Regions from separate parts of the Bacillus sp. KICET-3 genome, predicted to be linked through region 2. Evidence: predicted binding sites of a transcription regulator. Region 2 holds the regulator's gene; each other region holds the start of a gene.
The links. The regulator LexA, encoded in region 2, represses DNA repair genes until DNA is damaged. The targets are predictions, from matches to a motif close to CGAACATATGTTCG.
Positions count from the first base shown of each region.

Region 1: R5H20_RS14400 (Y-family DNA polymerase) is a predicted target of LexA. The motif match lies at 2,586-2,599, and genes of this name have one in related genera.
Region 3: R5H20_RS07240 (ImmA/IrrE family metallo-endopeptidase) is a predicted target of LexA. The motif match lies at 2,448-2,461, and genes of this name have one in related genera.

Region 1 is NZ_CP137345.1:2,801,724-2,807,756, forward strand. It holds gene R5H20_RS14385 (MATE family efflux transporter) at 1-23, shown strand, start outside; gene R5H20_RS14390 (FusB/FusC family EF-G-binding protein) at 44-706, opposite strand; gene R5H20_RS14395 (YolD-like family protein) at 909-1,247, opposite strand; gene R5H20_RS14400 (Y-family DNA polymerase) at 1,263-2,528, opposite strand; gene R5H20_RS14405 (DUF6376 family protein) at 2,765-3,211, opposite strand; gene R5H20_RS14410 (YqzH family protein) at 3,797-4,006, shown strand; gene R5H20_RS14415 (MDR family MFS transporter) at 4,144-5,376, shown strand; gene R5H20_RS14420 (VOC family protein) at 5,438-5,830, opposite strand; gene coaA (type I pantothenate kinase) at 5,855-6,033, opposite strand, start outside.
Region 2 is NZ_CP137345.1:2,288,389-2,294,421, reverse strand. It holds gene tkt (transketolase) at 1-229, opposite strand, end outside; gene R5H20_RS11675 (DUF896 domain-containing protein) at 406-639, opposite strand; gene R5H20_RS11670 (YneB family resolvase-like protein) at 687-1,349, opposite strand; gene yneA (cell division suppressor protein YneA) at 1,370-1,681, opposite strand; gene lexA (transcriptional repressor LexA) at 1,838-2,461, shown strand; gene R5H20_RS11655 (peptidase G2 autoproteolytic cleavage domain-containing protein) at 2,791-5,223, opposite strand; gene R5H20_RS11650 (thymidylate synthase) at 5,490-6,033, opposite strand, start outside.
Region 3 is NZ_CP137345.1:1,436,282-1,442,314, forward strand. It holds gene R5H20_RS07225 (immunity 70 family protein) at 121-528, opposite strand; gene R5H20_RS07230 (hypothetical protein) at 581-850, opposite strand; gene R5H20_RS07235 (poly-gamma-glutamate hydrolase family protein) at 1,116-1,745, shown strand; gene R5H20_RS07240 (ImmA/IrrE family metallo-endopeptidase) at 1,766-2,389, opposite strand; gene xre (HTH-type transcriptional regulator Xre) at 2,542-2,895, opposite strand; partial or broken gene R5H20_RS07250 (ATP-binding protein) at 3,588-3,817, shown strand; gene R5H20_RS07255 (hypothetical protein) at 4,036-4,347, shown strand; gene R5H20_RS07260 (XtrA/YqaO family protein) at 4,412-4,615, shown strand; gene R5H20_RS07265 (sigma-70 family RNA polymerase sigma factor) at 4,727-5,230, shown strand; gene R5H20_RS07270 (hypothetical protein) at 5,649-5,789, shown strand; gene R5H20_RS07275 (hypothetical protein) at 5,884-6,033, shown strand, end outside.

The DNA.
Region 1 (6,033 bases), 510 kb from region 2:
TGAATCATAAAGAACCCGGCTGAGCTAAAGCCGGGTTCTTTGGTCAATATTTCGTTAATTGCTCGACGAAATCGTTCAGATGATCTAATGTCATCATATTTTCGTTGCATTTTTCACTGTCATAGCAAATGTAATTGCCTCTGTCAGTATAGGTTTCTTTACCGCTTTTCACCCGGGCCATGAATAGCCCGATCTCTTCGGTCCTGTTACATATCGAGCAGATCCCTTTTTTATTGCCGGGTTTGATCGTGCCGTGTATTCCTGTCAATTTTCCTTCGATATCTACAATCATGTATTTCCTGCCTGATCCTGCATCATTCCACCCCAAGTAGGAATATCCGCTGAAATCGATCTGCCCAAAATCGGGAGTCTTCAGCTTTTTCACTTTAGAAAACAGCTTTTTAGCCTTCTCTGCCGTTACATGCTGAAACGGTATCACATAGGGCTTTAATTCAGCCAAAAAGCGGGTGGCTTCGCTGCCGTCTTCCACTTCAACCATCTGGCACAGCAAAGTCTTTTGGCAATTGCCGAGATCAGGAAACAGATTCAATACTTGATCTAAAGCATTGGATTTCAAAGCGTCAAGCACGTTTCCGTCCTTGATGTTCGCATGTCCTCGGACAAGGCTGCCCGTTTGAAACTTAATAAAATTATATTGATCATTTCTGATAAATGGGTCCATCTTCACTGTATTGATTTTTTTCATTTCTGCCAGCTCCTTATTTATATATATTTGAAATAAGGCGCAAAGCCGGATGATCAGAAATGATACCTTGCTTTCGGCGATTTGTTTAAAGTTCCACCTCATGCAAAGTATCGCCTTTCAAGATAACAGGCTTTGCATGAGACGCTGCAGCTGGCAAATGAATGTCATTTACCATTTTATACACCTCCAAATACTGATTTTATTATACATGACAATCATATTCAATCTCAATAATGTCATCCAGCTTCAAAACGTACGTTTCATCTGTATGGCTCACGATGCGCAGCTCCCGTTTCAGGGCGTCAACATAGTGGACGCGGCCGGCAAGCATGCTGACCTCCCCTTTCTGATAATAGGCGAATTGCAAAGGCCTGTTCTCTTCCATGGCTTCACAGATCATGTCATTAAATTCTTCATATTTTTGTTCATCTAAAACCGGTTTTTTCACTTTATCAAGATTCTCATGATATTCCCTGAGCAATTCCACGTGTTCCGGCAACATCATGGACACCCATTTGATACTGCCTCTGTCCCGCAGCATGCGCGATTCTCCTTTCTATGCCCGATGTCCGCCGACAAGCTTTGACCGCAGACGGGCGGTTCCGGCGTTTGTATAGGAAACGGCCCGCAGAAGCGCTGTTGAACCATGCCGTTCCCTGATGCCATCCATCACATACCCGAGCATTCGCTTTTTTTCCTGATCCGGCTGAAAAAGGTCGAGCTGCATATGGATGTCATCCTGAATATTCGATAGGGAGACGGAAATTTTCCGAACCGTTTTCCCTTCATAAAAGCGATCAAACAATGCAAGGCATGTGTGATAAAGATCGAGGGTGATATTTGAAGGAGCTTCCATCGTTTTCGACCGGTAAAACCCTCCGCCAAGCTCATCACGGCTGTATTCAATCCCAAGGCTGACGGTCCGGCCCGCCTGCCGGTGATCACGGGCCCTTTTGGCAACCTCTTCGCACATTTCAAGGATGACGCACTTGACCTCATTCGGATCCGGATAATCGCGAAGCAGAATCTGACTTTTTCCAAAGCTGATCTGCCCGCTCATGATCGGCGCTCCGATCGCTGAAAGATCAATGCCCCATGCATGGTAGTAAAGCTGATTTCCCATCAGGCCAAACCTTTTCTCAAGCCGTTTGAGATCATACTGCGCCAGCTGGCCGACTGTAAAAATCCCCATGCGGTTTAACGTTCTTTCCAGCCTGGAGCCGATCCCCCACATTCGCCGCAGAGGAGACAACGGCCAAAGCTTCGCCTTCACATCCTGATAATCCCAAACGGCAATTCCGCCTTCTGCTTTTTTCGCTTCAAGATCAAGGCAGAGCTTTGCCAGCAGCATGTTTGGACCGATTCCGACGGTGCAGGGCAGGCCGAACTCTCTTTTCATGTCGTCTTGTATTTTCATGGCGATCGTTTGCGCGTCCCCCCACATGCTTTCAACGCCGTCCACTTGAATGAAGCTCTCATCGATGCTGTATGTATGGACGGCATCATGGGGCACATAACGGCCGAACAGCCGGGTCAGCTCTTTTGACACACGGACAAATACCGCCATTTTGGGATTGACCAAATGAATGCGCGGATCATCGGGAAGCTGAAACAGCCTTGTCCCTGTTTGAACACCGAACTCTCTTTTGAGAGCAGGAGAAGCGGCCAGAACGATGCTTCCCTGCCGCTCTGTGTTTCCGACCACCGCCAGCAAACAAGTCATTGGATCAAGACCAAGCAAAACGGCGGCACAGCTCGCATAAAAACTCCGCATATCGACGCACAAAATCGACCGCGCCGGATATTGACTGTAATCCATCATCTCATCCTCCAGAAAAAGAACTGACGTTCGCACGATTAGTGTATGAATACTATACTGCGAATATACGTTCGATTTCTAGGTGTAAATTTATCCAAAGAAAATCTTCCCTTTGAAACATTTCATGATGCAATGACGGCCTGCCATTCTTAGGCAGCGCCGCGTATTGCAGTCCCGGAAAGTCCCCGGCTGCGGTTTTTGAACATGAGAAAAGCATCCCAAACCGGGATGCTTTTTTTCTATTCGGTCAATTTTTCAATCTGGCCCATTACATCACTGATCTGCTGAGCGCTTTGCACCAATTCTGACTGCTGCAGCTTCTCAACTGTGAATTTTCCTTCCTCAACACTTTGCAAAACATCCTCGGCGCTTTTTTGCAGTGTTTCATTGTGCTTCTCGATTGTCTGATGAATCTGGGCTGCGGCATCGGGCGGGGTTAATTCATTAAAGCCGGCCGCAGCCTGCTGAATAGATTCAAGCTGTGTTTCCAGCTTTTTTTTTGCATCCGCATCATTTACAGCCTGTTCAGCCAGGGAAGGCGCCTCCTCCGCAAAAGTTTTCACTTTTTGGATGTAGCCGGCCGCTTCATTTGTATAGTTCAATCCGTCATTCACCTGATCAAGCATTCCGCATCCACCCGCACCCAAAAGGCCGATTCCGGCAAGAACTGTAAAAATCCTTTTCATCACGGTTTGCCTCCTTATCGTTTCTTTTTCATTTTTTCTTTCAAAATCGGAATTAATCTTTCTTTCGCCAAAGGCAGACCTTTCTTCACCAATTCACGCTTCAGCCATTTTTTTAGCTTGGACATCGTCAGTCTCCTTTCCCTTTTGATAAAAATGAAAAAACTCCACCGATTTGGTGAAGTTGATAAACAAAAAGACCTTCACCAAATCAGATTTGGCAAAGGTCTCGCTAACAATCAGATTGCCAGCAAAGCCGAGGATTTAAGACATCCCGTAATGACGACTTTACTGTGACAGCTACTCCCCTTTGGAGTATTCACTTTTATTGCTTTTATTTTAAAGCACCGCGCTTATCCAGTCAAATTTCTGCCGGCCGGCTTACGAAAGAAGCGGTCTGGACGCAAAAATTGGAAAAGAAGACGGCGAGGTTAATATTCCAGCACGCATTCCGGCTCTTTTGTCGATTTTATTTAATCAACTATGCGAACATTCACAACAGGCTTAAGCTTCAGAGCAAAAGTCCGCTTGAGAACAGTGTTTTTTCTTAGTAAGATAAAAGAAAACCGCTCCTGAAGGAGAAGACAAATGGATGAGAAACTGATTGAAAAAATGCTGGGACAGGCGCTCAGACAATACGGCCGAAATGTCGCAATCGATCCCCTCAGCCCCCATGAAAAACAAATCTTGAAGCTGGCTTTGAAAGAAAGGCGGATTGAAGAGCCGGACGAGGGGCTGCACGCTCATATTGAGGATGTCATCTATGATTATGTCACAAATCAAGGCTTGTTTTCATAATTTGCTTCATTCTTTTCCCGCAGCTTCCTGCAACAGGAAGCTTCCCCCACTCCCCTAGATTCGGAAAATTCTCTATTCACCACCATCTGTTTCAGGTATGATAATACAATAAAACATGATTGTCTGGAGAGTTTATCATGAAACAAAAATGGCAGAATATCCACCCGCTCAGCTGGACCATTATTGTCGGAACGATTTTCGGGCGGATGGGAACCACGATGAGCATTCCTTTTTTAGCAATTTATTTAACACAGGTCAAAGGGGCCTCCGCCGCTTTTGCGGGGGCTGTGATCGCGGCGAGCTCCCTGATTGGAATTGCGGCGAGCTTTTATGGAGGGTATTTATCAGACCGGTTCGGCCGGAAAAAGATCATGCTGCTCTCAATTTTTGGGTGGGTGCTTGTGTTTGCCGGTTTTGCACTCGCCGACCGAGTCTGGACCTTCTTTTTGATGAATGCCTTAAACGGATTGTGCCGCGCTCTTTTTGAGCCGACTTCAAGAGCGCTGCTTTCGGATGTATCAAAACCCGAGACGCGCCTCTTTGTCTTCAACCTCAGATATACGGCGATCAATCTCGGCGTCGTCTTCGGACCGCTATTAGGTCTGTACCTCGGCTCTTCCAAAACAACGCTGCCGTTTGTTATTGCGGCTTTTATTTATTTGATTTACGGAGCGGTGCTGGCGCTTCAATTTAGAAACCGCATCGTGCCGGTAACGGAGACGAATAGGCGCATTAGAGTGAAAGATGCCCTGCAGGTAACAAGAACAGACCGGGTGTTTTCGATCACGCTGATCGGCTCGATGATTTGTCTGTTCGGCTACTCCCACTTCACATCGACGATTGCCCAGTACATGTCGGCAAGTCCTTTTATGGAAGATGGGACAAAGCTATTCGGGATGATGCTGACATTAAATGCCGTGGTCGTGCTGGTCACCCAGTACCCGATCGTCCATATCGCCAAACGGTTTTCACCGGTTTTGTCGCTGATCGCGGGAAATGTTTTGATCAGCATAAGCCTGTTCAGTCTCTCGTTTTTCCATGATCTCTTATTGATTATCTTGATTGTTGTATTGTTTACAATTGGAGAAGTTTTGTTATTTTCCATGATGGATATATTGATCGACCACATTGCACGCCCTGAGCTCAAAGGGACTTATTTCGGGGCGATGGGCTTTACCCAGCTCGGAAGCGTCATCGGTCCATGGGCAGGCGGCATGCTGCTGGATGCTTTCGGAGCAGAAAAGCCTTTTTTCATCTTTTCCAGTCTTGCCCTCGCGACCCTTTGCGGAGTACCTTTCCTCATTGCGGCCTTTAGAGTGATGGAAGCGCAAAAAGCGAACATACATTCAGAAAACACATTGAACCATTAAAAGAGCGGAAGGGATGCGCCCCCTTCCGTTCAGATTCGGCAGAGGACTTCCGTATTAATGGTCAGCGCACGTCGGGCGCCACAAGCTCCACCTTGATACGGTCGGGATCTTCCGCATAGAGCGCATAATGTCCGCTTCCGCCCGCAAACGGATGCCTGTCTTCATAGAGGAGACGGTAGCCCCGTTCGACCAGCTGCTCTGCCATTTCGTCTACCTGTGCCCTTGATGCCGCTTGAAAGGCGAGATGGTTTAAACCGACCCGGCATCGATGATAGCCGGCTTCTAAAAAGCGCTCTTCCGCCTGGACAAGGACGAGGTAAGCGCCGCCCGCTTTCCAGCTGATGCCGCGTTCCCATTGCTGATAAACCTCATAGCCGAGTTCTCCGAGAAACCATCCCCAAAAGCGCTTCGATTTTTCTATATGTGATACATACAGTTCAATATGATGAATCATACGCAACCCCTCTCATGTCCGAGCCTATACCCGTCTGACTAAAATCTCTTCAACTTTGTGATCCTTCCCTTTTTTCAGGATTAAATCTGAACGGTATTTCGTAGGCAAAATGTTTTCATACAGATTCGGGCGGTTGACCGTCTCCCATATCGATTTCGCCATGTAATCGGCTTCAGCATCCGTCAGATCCTTGAATTTATGAA
Region 2 (6,033 bases):
GAAGCATGCTGTACAACAGCATAGAACCGTGTCCGGCAGATAGCACAAAGCGGTCTCTGTTGAACCAATTAGGATTCTCAGGGTTTACATTCATCATTTTAGTCCAAAGCGCATAAGCCATTGGAGCAGCCCCCATCGGCATGCCTGGATGGCCGGATTTGGCTTTTTCGATAGCATCTATGGATAGTGTTCGTATCGTTGCTACAGACTTTAATTCAATCGTTTTCATTTTTATCCCCTTCCTGTATGTACTCTACTTTCTTATCATAAATCTACCCATCAGTTTTCACAACCATTTCAGCTCAAAAGCTGAATGAAAAAATCATGAATTTTTGTCATGCTTTCCTTATTGTTCATCAATAGTATATACAAAAAGGGAATACGATATTGGCGTATTCCCTGAAATTAATGCAGCCTGCGGCTTCTTTTTTCCTTTTTCAGCTTTTCGGGAGTTACATCATTGCCCTCCGGATCTACGATCGTTACGTTTTTCAAAGTATTTTTCATAGATGCGCGGACTCCCTTCAGATATTCTTGGCGAAGCTGCTGCTGTTCGGCTTTTTCTTCGTCTGTTAAAGAGCCAGTTTTTGATTTTTTGGCAAGCTCTTTAATTCTGGCTATTTTTTCTTTAGAAATCATGGTAAACTCCTTTAATCTGTTTAATCTTCATACTACTAAATTCGCTCTCATTTGACAACAGATTGGTCTGATCCGCCCTCTTTAAATTCCTGGTAGCGGCGGTGAACAGTTGCTTTGGAAATGCTGTAGCCAAAACCTCTTAGAACCGCTGCAATCTCGGCAAACGTCAGCTTGTTTTCCCTCAGCCTGATGATTTCCGACAACGGGGCTTCTATCCGCTCCCTGCCGGTTCCTTCATGCTGATTTTTCAAGTTTTTCTCCGGACGGTATCCGTTTTCGACCGCTTTTTTCATGCCCCTTTTTATTTTCAGATTATGGATCTTCCGCTGATATTCTTCCACAATGCCGACAATCTCCAAAACCATTGAGTCTGCTTCTGAAAGTTCCAGCTGTCCCCTGTGGGCCAATGTGTAGATTTGGACACCTTCTTTATATAAACAGTGAAGCAGCGCGATTTTTGCATTGCCTCTGCCGAGCCGCGTGTCATCCTGAATTAAAACGGCGTCGACATCAGACGTTTTTATCTCTTCAAGCAAATCGAGGACGCCGTCGCGATCCAGCTCATATCCGCTCGCCTGTTCGGAAATGACTTTCAAAACGGTCATCCCGTGCTCGGCGGCAAGCATTGCAAGCTCTTCTTCCTGCCGTTTTAAGGAGGTCTCCTGCTGTTCTTTCGCCGTGCTCACCCTGGTGTATATAATCGCATTCACGGAAATCCCCCCCATTCCTGTTACTCTACCACAGCCAGCTGATATTGGTCAGAGTGCTGCTTGGTTACCGGCACGACTAAAACATCGCCGGGTTGGATAACGGATGTCGGCAAATCGTTTTGTTCGGCAACCCACTCGATGAATTTTTGCCTGTCGGCGGCTTTTCCTCCTTGAATGCGGTCTGCCAGCCCCCATAACGAATCCCCTTCTTGAACTTCTATTTTAACATATTGCTTGTTTTCTTCGATCTTAGCGGCAAAAGACATAAACAGAATACAAATGCTAATCCCGACGGTAAAGAGACTAACGAAAATGAATGATTCTTTTTTCAAATCGATCACCTCAAACAGAATATTTGTTCGCTTTTAGTGACTTCAGTATACATACGAACAAATGTTTCTGTCAATCGTTTTTTTCGAACCTATGTTTGTACTCAAAGGAAAAACATGCTATAATCTAGCTAAAATCGACGTTTTGAGGTGCAAAACATGACGAAGCTATCAAAAAGACAACTTGATATTTTGCGTTTCATAAAGGAAGAAGTGAAGCGCAAAGGCTATCCGCCTTCCGTGAGGGAGATTGGCGAAGCGGTCGGCCTGGCATCAAGTTCAACCGTACACGGCCATTTGGCAAGGCTTGAAACAAAGGGGCTGATCAGAAGGGACCCGACAAAGCCGAGAGCGATTGAAATCCTGGACACTGAAGAAGGAGTCCACATTCCGAAAAACCAGGTTGTCAATGTTCCCGTCATCGGAAAGGTGACGGCCGGAACACCGATTACCGCCGTCGAAAATATCGAGGAGTACTTTCCGCTTCCGGATCGCCTGGCTCCGCCGGACGAGCATGTTTTCATGCTGGAGATTATGGGGGAAAGCATGATAGACGCAGGAATATTGGATAAAGACTATGTGATTGTGAAACAGCAGAACACGGCAAACAACGGTGACATCGTCGTCGCCATGACCGAGGACGATGAAGCGACCGTCAAACGGTTTTTCAAGGAAGCGAACCATATCCGCCTGCAGCCGGAGAACCCGACGATGGAGCCGATCATTCTGCAAAATGTAACCATTCTCGGAAAAGTGATCGGCGTTTTCCGCACCGTCCATTAAAAGGGGAAGCTCTTCTTGCTGCCGGTTATTCCGGCAGCTTTTTTGCATAAAAAAATCAGGTTCATATCCGGACCCGTTTTGGGAGGATGAACCTGAAAAGAGGAATTCATAATATGCTTACAACATCATTATCTCCGATATCATATTTCCAGTCAACAAAAAAGTTGCATAAAGGAAACTTTTTTTAGGCTTCGCCGGAACTGCCGGCCCCGGAACCTGCCCTTGCCATCTAGCTCAGCATGTCCCGCCGATCTCTCCCGATAGTGAATGTTTGGCACTCCAGTTGTGAATGAAATATGGAGAAATGTCTCTTCTGCCCGTCTTGCCCGCTATTTAATCATGACAAGCGCGATCCCGTATCCTTTTTCAAGGCTGTAAGGAGCGGTTATTTTCATCACTTTCCAAGAACCTGCGCCAGCCCTTGTCCCGATTCCGTTAAGCGCCTTGATGTAATCGCCTTGTTGTACCGTGCCGTCAATCCGTACATACTGCCGTCCCAAAAGGCCAACGACATGCCATTGGTCTCCGGCAGCCCGCAGAAAACGGCTCGCTTCCAGAGTTTCATCAAAGTCGGGATTTATTTTCGGGATGCGAATCGTCTCCCCTGTTTCTTCATCAATCGCGTTCTCTTCAATCAATCCGCCGAATTCGTTCGTCAAATAGCGTTCCTGCCGGGCGAACCCCAATTCTCCCGAAATAAAAGCGACCGTTTCCGAAATAACCCCCAGCATGTCATCCCCTGCTTGGGCCGGTGCGATTTTTTCTCCTCTTAACGCCACAATGGTGCCTGTTTCGATGAGCTGCCCGTTTTCACTTTCAAAATACTCTCCGTATCCGGTTAAGGAAGACCTGACAGAACCCGCAAATGTTCCATTCCCGTAAAGGGAATCCAGAAGCCATTTAATTGACTGGTATCCCCCGGCTACTGTGTACGGCTCTTCAAGCGTAATGCTTTCAGAGGACAGTATCGTTCTGGATACGCTGTTTCCTTTAATATGAGAGTTGTTTGAAGCGGTGATAAAGGCGCGGGAGCCCTCTGTGCTGGAACCGCCTGAAGACCCGATGACGGCATTTCTTTCGCCTTTGGCCGTAATATCGCCTGTTCCTGCGATGACGGCGCTTGATGGCTCAAACGCAAAGCCTGAGGTGGTGGCAATTTGCGCTCCGCCCTTTAAGCTGACGGGTACCTGCTGGTAGGTTTGCCCTTTAATGGATGCAGCCGCATCATACCCCTCTGCGAGAACGCCGACGACCACGGCCTGGCTGTTCGGTGTCTGAATTCCTACTGTACCGCCATCGGCTATCATCGTTCCATTCATAATATTGACATTATAAAGCCCGCCGCCAATCGAGATTCCTTTTGGAGCGGAATGATAAATATCGAAGTTTGAAATTTTGACATGATCGGTTTTATTTGCCCCGCCTGACAGATTGATATCGACGCCGGCCTTTTTAAATCCGCGGATTTTGATGCCGTTGATCGTGATGTTTTGACTGCGGTACTGCAAGGCTACCACCGGATTGCCTCCATAGTCGTATTCCGGATTGCCGATCGCTGTGAATCCGCTTACATAAACATTCTTATATGCTGAAATAACGAGTGCCCTTGGCGTTATGCCATCATACAGCGAGTTAAAGACCGGTTCGACAGCCGTGCAATCAATAAGCGTGACATCGTACGCTGTGGTGCTTTCAGGATCTGTAGCCTGATGATGGCCGATATGGCGAAGGTCAAATGCACGGGTATCGCGGTATGAGACATGCCCGATAATATGGACGTTTTGAGAAGCCGGCCACATGTCGTGCGCTTTGACCTCAACCCCGCGGATGTTTCCGCTTGTAACATTATTCAAAAGCCAGACATGCTTGGAACCGTCGTCAATTTCTATCCCATTGGAGTTGGACGCCCCTTCGGCATGCTCTGTCCCGCGCGGATTTGCCGAATGACAGTTTGAAATAAAAATGTATTCGCTGTAATGCGTTGTGATCCCGTCATCACCCGCGCCATATGCCACACAATTATCGATCCAAATATATTTCGAGCCGTCCTTTGTCCAGTCGGTTTCAGGAGAATGATCATATGTCGGCGACGTAATGTCAATGCCGTGAAGACCTGCATTGACGGCTTCGACATCTTTGATCCAGCCGAACTCCACTTTGGCAAGCGTTAAACAGCTTGAATACTGCCCGCCGGGATTTCTTACCCCGCCTTGCCTGTCCGGATTCCAGTCCAATGTCATCCCCTGGACGAAAATATTTCGGTTCCCATTTTGATAATCATCATTTGTGATCACCCATTCATATGCGGGTGCATCTTCATGAAGTTTAATGACAGTTACGCCTTTTCCTTGTCCGACAAAATACGTCCAGGACGGAAGCTTGATTCCCTGAACGAGATATACGCCTGCCGGAACGTTTATTTTGACGTGTCCATTGCCAATCGCTTTGCGAAACGCTTCTGTATTATCTCTTCCATCGGCAACGGCTCCAAAATCTTCGACATTTACCTCCCGGGTGATTTTGCTGAGAAGCTTTTCATATTCCTTGTCAAGCCGCTCTTTTAACACCGAGGTGATCTCGCCTTCAGCCGTCACCCTTGCATCTGTTACTTCAACGCTTTGAGAAGTCCCTGCATGCTGTATAAGATTATCCATCCTTGCTTTGAGCTGCTCCATTTCTGTAAGTGCAAAGGAATCCTCATCAATACGAGTCCGCAATCCCGCATGTAGAGACAGATCAGAAGGTTTCTTGAAATTGACCATTAAAAGACACCTCTTTCTTATAATATAAGCGTTGAAATGTGGGGCGGAAAAACCGCGGTCTTTCATTACAGGATCAGTAATTTCCGCCTTCTTTTTCAAAGTTATAATTAGCCGTCCATGGTCAAAACTCCTCTGCCAAACATGATGATTCGTAAAAAAAGATGGAGAACATTTATGGTACCCCATCCTTTCATGTAAAACCTGCAATTTTTTCCTCGCTGCAATTCCTCCCGGAGTCTGTAAAAAAGCGGAATGACCGCCCCTTTTCATACTGCCACTTCAAATGTCAGCTTTTCACCGTGCTTATAATCGATCAATTTAAAATCATCAATCGTAAAATCATAAAAATCTTTTACATCCGGATTGATCCAAAGTTTTGGCGCTTCATGCTGCTCGCGCTTCAGCTGAATGCGCAAATGATCAATATGGCGGGTGTAGATGTGGCAGTCGCCGATATTAAAAATATACTCCCCAAGCTCGTAGCCGAGCACTTGGGCAATCATCCGCTGCAGCACATTATATTGAAACACATTGAACGGATTCCCCAAAGCCATATCATTGCTCCTTGCTCTTACTTCCAATGATAGTTTTCCTTCCTTAACATACCATTGCGTTTCATACACGCAAGGCGTCAGCGCCATCTCATCCAAATCATCCGGATTCCACAGCATTGTGATATGTCTGCGTGACGACGGATTGTGCTTTAATTGATGGAGCAAATAATCGACCTGATCTACTTTTTGGCCGTTTAGCGCTCTGTTTTTCTTTGCCAATTGATACCCGTATGCCGCACCGATCGTGCCGTCCTTC
Region 3 (6,033 bases), 850 kb from region 2:
TGTTTTCACCTCAAATAAAATTATGAACGAATGTTCGCTCGTAGTGTGTATGAGCCGAAGACGAAGGCCATTAAAGCATTATTGAAGTAATACAAAAAGGCCTCTTCACAGAGGGCTCATTTATACATTTTGAATTGTCATATCGCATTTATCTTCCTCTGAAGCATCCATTGCTTTGTATAATACTTCAAAAAAAGTTTTGCCGTCACTTGTTGCAAAGTAATTTGATAAATTGGTTACTTTAGGACTTATATTGTTTCCCCAAGGAGGATTTTTTGATAAGTCTTCAATATCCCATATAACCATTTCAGGTGCGAGTTTAGAAAGCTCTGCTTCAATCTCTTTTAAATTCTCTCGTGCTTCCGGAACATCGCTCCATTTTAGCTTATTATGGTATAAATCATTCATGAGCAAAGGATGTTTTGTTCCCCAACCATCTTTTTCTAAATGATATGAAATAGTCGAAAAAAACGAATGAACAAAGTCGCCATGTCCAGCTTCATAAAAGAAACAGTCCACCTCATTCATGGTGTCATCTCCTTGAGATGATTATATAGGAACGTTTGTTCTTGTTTCAGGATTAGAAACTGAATTGGGCATCAAGTTCATTTAATCCCTCAGAAGTGTTTTTGTCAGGCCAGAAATCCCACTTAACTCTTACAGAATTGATGTCTTCAGGCTTACTTAACTTTTTGATTGGGAAAAGAACAAAGCCGTCTGTTTTCGCTCCAGACATGATATCCCCATCGAAGTTCTCACTATGAACACTGGCTTTAATTTGCTCTCTTGTGTGAACAGCGGTCAGTTGAAATGTCTTTCTTGCTTTTATTATCGATAATGAAATGGACACCTATCATACTTTATCACCTGATTCAAGATCCTGCTTTACGATACTGACTTGATCGATACTAAACTTCACGTTATTCTTATCCACAGACCAACCAACTTTATGGTTTATGGTATCATCTAAATTTTCTTTTTCGTCCCCAATGGCAAAGGGTTTAGGCGATTTTGTCTCGACATTTTAAAAACCAATAATATTATAATTTACAATCGTCTTGACTCCCGGTAAACTACATGAAAAACAGGACAATCAGGAGAGGGAAAAACGAAGAATGAACAGGGCAGCTGCTGATCAATACGCTAGTTTCAAAGAATTGTCACAAAATGAAATCGAAGGAACTGATTACAGGGTTTTTGCACAAGCTGCAGGGAACAGCCTGCTCGTCATGTCTCCTCATGGAGGGGGGATTGAACCTGGAATCAGCGAGATTGTCAAAGCTTTTGCCGGTGGTTATTCCGTTTATTTGCTTGAAGGGATTAAATTGCGCGGGAATCATGTGCTTCATGTGACAAGCGACCATTTTGACGACCCGCGTGCCATAGAGATGGCCGCGGGACATGAATACGTTTTGGCTTTTCACGGCTATTATGAGCTTTCGCATTGTCGAACATTAGTTGGGGGAACAGATCGAAAACGCGCAGAGGTATTCGTCGATTCGCTGAGGAGGCACGGCTTTTCAGCCGAATTATTGGAAAAAAGCGCACGTCTTTCGGGTACATCCCCGAAAAGCATCAACAATCGATGCAGAACAGGACTAAGCGTGCAATTTGAAATCAGCACCGCCCAGCGAAAGGCGATGTTTGACCGTTTCAGCAGAAAGGGGAGGGACGCTTCTAAAAATGAAGTCTTCGATCGATATATAAAAGCAGTCAAAGAAGGAGCGGCTGACGCTTACGGATGAGCGCAGCCGGCTGTTTTCGGCTATTTTTCCAGAAGGTATTCCGCTTGCTTTTCGGCAGCAATCCACTTTTTTGCTTTTTTTGTGAAAGGGTACTGATGTCGGTTTTTTCTTTTAAAGCGCGTGAATTCATCTGCCTTATCAAACTGGTCAATGGTCCGCTCTGCAGAAGGTTCTGCATCCTCAAGAAGGCTTGTCTTCCATGCTTTGTGGAACTGGATTCCGATTTGCCGCTTTTCAAATAGTTCCATTCGTTTGGCGGCAAACTCTTCTGTCACATTGAAAAGATCGGCGATCATTTTGACCGCATGGCAGCGAAGTTCGGGAAAATCCAATTTCAGAAGCATAAAGGTCGGAACGCAGAAATGATACATGAATTGATTGGCTTGAAACTCCTGCAGTTCGCGGAACATCTTATTCATATTTAATTGGTTTCCCGCATGTTTTAATACATGGCACAGTTCATGGGCAAAATCTTCCCACTGCTTTTCTTTGGAAAGCCTGCTGTTGAGAATGATGCTGTACATGCCGTCATGCTTGATCATCATGCTGTTCACATCTTCATAATGCACCCAAATATTAAGGGAAGAGGCGATCCGCTGCATGTCAATTTGATACGGTTCAGTAAAACCAAACTTAAGGTACATATTTTTTACGTATTCTTCTAGGTGAGATAAATAAAATTCCAATACGAAGACACCCCTTCGAACAAATGTTCTATTTTTCTGGGAAAGAAAAGCCCTTAAAGGGCCCTATACACTCACATAGACTATCATCTGTTATGTTGAATAGAAATTCCTTATTTATCCTGTCTATCCCCGGGTTTCCGCTTTTTCTCTTTTTCCTTTAAATATTGAATAAATTCAATCGCCTGCTGCCTGCTTTCAGGCGAAAACTCCTGCATGTCCCGATATGCGATTTGAAGATCGGGATCTTCAAACCTTTCTTCAAGAGAACGGCCATTCTCTGTCCCCGTTAATAAATAGTCTATCGTCACTTTATAGTAATCAGCCAATTTTTTCAATGTTTCATAATCCGGCTCGCTTCTTCCATTTTCATAATGGGAATAGCGCGCCCTTGAAACGCCGATCTGCTTCGCTACCTCTTCCTGCGTCCGTTTTCCTCTAAGATTTTTCAGTCTGCCGCCAAGCATAGAATGACCTCTCTTCCTCAATTCGGCATTATGTTATTTATTATAGATACAAAATGTATCAAAATAAACATTTGATAAAAAAAGTATCAAAAAAATGTTGATGATAAGAATTGTATCGTATATAATCAAAAATAAACGATACGTATTGTATCATGGATGAGGGAGTGAAGCATTTGCGGAAACGTTTAATTGAAGAACGATCCAAGCGGGGACTGACGCAAAGGCAGGTGGCGAAAGGCTGAATATTTCTGAAGTTATGTTCGAAAAATCGAAAGGGGTACACGAAACTTTGGCAGGGAAACGATAATGAAGTTTGAAACGCTATATTTCGTAGCAGACCGCGAGCTGTTTCCTGATCTTTTTTAGGTAGGTTTTGATAAATTTCGTATCGATGTAAAGAAAGTGCTGGACATGAACATTGAACATCCGTTCATTACCCAAATACGGACATACGGCTATCCACGGGAAGCTTTGCAAAGAAAACGCATGAGAAAGGACCTGTTTTCAAGGGGTATGCATGGCAGAAAGAAGGAAATAGGATGAAGACGATCTTGATTCCATACAGCGGGGCTCGGTTCGATCTGGAGGCTCTGTGAAGCCGGTGCCTTTATCGCATTTGCGAAAAATGGAATGCCTGTCTTGCAATTTGAAAACAAAGGACAATATGAGCGGTATGTAAAGCTTCAGCTGGGAGCGGAAAGCCGAGGGCGACCGAGTCGCGGGTTGAGCAAACCTACTCTGTTATTAATTACCGGTACTTGAACCATAAGCCGATCCTGCTTTTAAGCGAACTTGATGTTGAACAAATCGTCGGCATAGATGAAGCGCTTGGTACGAGACTGTTTGAAATGTGTCAGGATTACCTTGTCACATGAAAGGGAACTCTTTTGACATCAATCATAGACTGGAGGGAATGGTCTGATGTGCCGTTTGTGCAAAGGACACAATTCCGTTTATCAGGACATCGGCTGGGGGGCGTTTTTCAGCTCCTGCCCGAAAGCAAAGCGGAGATCTAACGGAGACAATCAAAGCTGTATTAAAAATGAAAACAAGGGTGAAGCAAAGTGCTTAAATGTCTGAAAGCGATCGTTCTCATTATGCTGATTTCGGCAAAAAGAGACGCACAAATCAAAAGGTGGCATGAAGAAGACGGAAAGTGAGGAAGAAATAATGGGGAAAGAAGCTTTGGCGTACAGCCCGTTACCGTGGCGCGTCGTCAAAACGAATACGGATGTATATATTTATTCCGCGTACAGTGATGTCGAGAAAAAACGTTTTCCATATTCAAATGGAAGATTAATAGCAAAGGTCGGCGATTATACAGCTTTTTCACAGGAAAAAAACGCTTATTTAATCGCTGCCGCCCCCGAGCTGCTGATTGCAGCAAAGCTTTCTCTCGCTTATCTAAACGGAAGGGAGCCGATCGACCCGGCTCCGTTGAAAGCAAATTGAAGGGCGTTTTACAAAAGGTGATCACCAAAGCGGAAGCATTTGAACATGAAGAGGAGGAGAGCAATTGAAACAGCCAACACCATTAAAAGCGATTCATGGTACAACTGTCGGGAGCCGGATCAAAGAAGGAAAGGTGACAGTGATCGTGCTTGATGGAGTAAACGGTGCGGCATGGCAGACTGATGCGCCTGAGCACGGAAAAACCGTCATTGAAACAAGAAAGGGAGACCTTGCAAGAGTCGAGTTTGAAATCGGCTATAGGTTTTAGTTTAAAACATCATACGTCCAAGACGGAAAGCCTGCGGACACTGATCAGAATGCACAGCATGTGCAGCTGATTGGTGTCCTTTTTTATGTTGAAAAACGGAGGATCACAAAAATGGAAGATTTACTTTTTGAATACAAAAGGACATTAAAAGCGACAAGAACATTATATCGGCCTCTTCAGGATGAAGAGTGGCTGACGCCGGAGCAGCTCAAAGATAAAAAACTGATCAGAAGCATGATCGCCGATTTGGAATATGTCGTCGATTGGCTTGAACACGGGAGAGAACCGGGAATCAGGCGGGCTATAGACAGACGGGATTCCTATAAACGGATGCTGATCAAAGATCCGCGAATCATGGACACGTTTTCTGAGGGAATCCGCTTTGAGCCGGCGCATGAGGTATCGGCGGCTGACAAAGCGCGGATCGAAGCGGCCCTATCCGTCCTGACGGCCCGGGAAAAAGAAATATTCATTTTGCACAAGGTTGAGCGTTTTTCCTACGAACGGATTGCCGCGATGCTCGGCATCAAAAAATCGACTGTACAGACAAATGTGAAGCGTGCGCAAGCGAAAATGGCAAAGCAAATAGAAAAACCCGCCAATCGCCTGGCATAAAAATGATCATTCTTTTGTCATACGTTTGCCACCTATAAGTGAAGAGAGAAAACCGCGTCATCAGCTTCGATGAAAACAGATGTTGACTGTAAAGATACGAATTGAAAAGAGGAGGGGACGACGTACGATGCCAAGAACGAGGGCCATGCAAAGAGATGAGGCATTCCGGCTCTATCGACAATACGAAGGAAATATTACAAATCGTTTCACCAGATGAGCTCGGCGTTTCCAACAAAAAGATCAGCGCCTGGAAAACTCTCGACCGCCGAAGGACGCATTAGAAAATGACAGAGAACAGCGCGAAAGAGATGGCGGCTGGACAAGCTCCATTCTTAACGAAGAGTTGAATGAGCGCCCTACGCTGTTTTGTAAAAGTTTCAATGCCGATCCCCACTGCGAGTTTCTTGAAAAGTCAAAAATGGCAAAAGCAATATACGTATTGAAACTGTTTGCAGAGGCGGTTGTTCCTTATGTGTATGTCAAAATTGCAGGTCTTTCCGACGCTCTTGAAGAAACGAGCAATTTGCATTTGGTGCTTTTGCAGTTTCGGAGAAGCTGAAAAATACGTTTTATTAGAGGCGGTTTTCTTACTTTAGATCAGCTATTGCAGGTTTCATTAGAATGCACAAAAACCAAAAAAGGAGAAATGTTTTATGCCTTGTTCAGATTACTATGATACTTATGTTTTAAAGATTTGTACCGATGCTGATTCCTATTCACCGAAAGCAACTTCTATAGACGTTGTTGCAAAATATGGAGGCGGCAGTATTGCGAATTTTAAATATACGCTTTCGGCTGAAGTT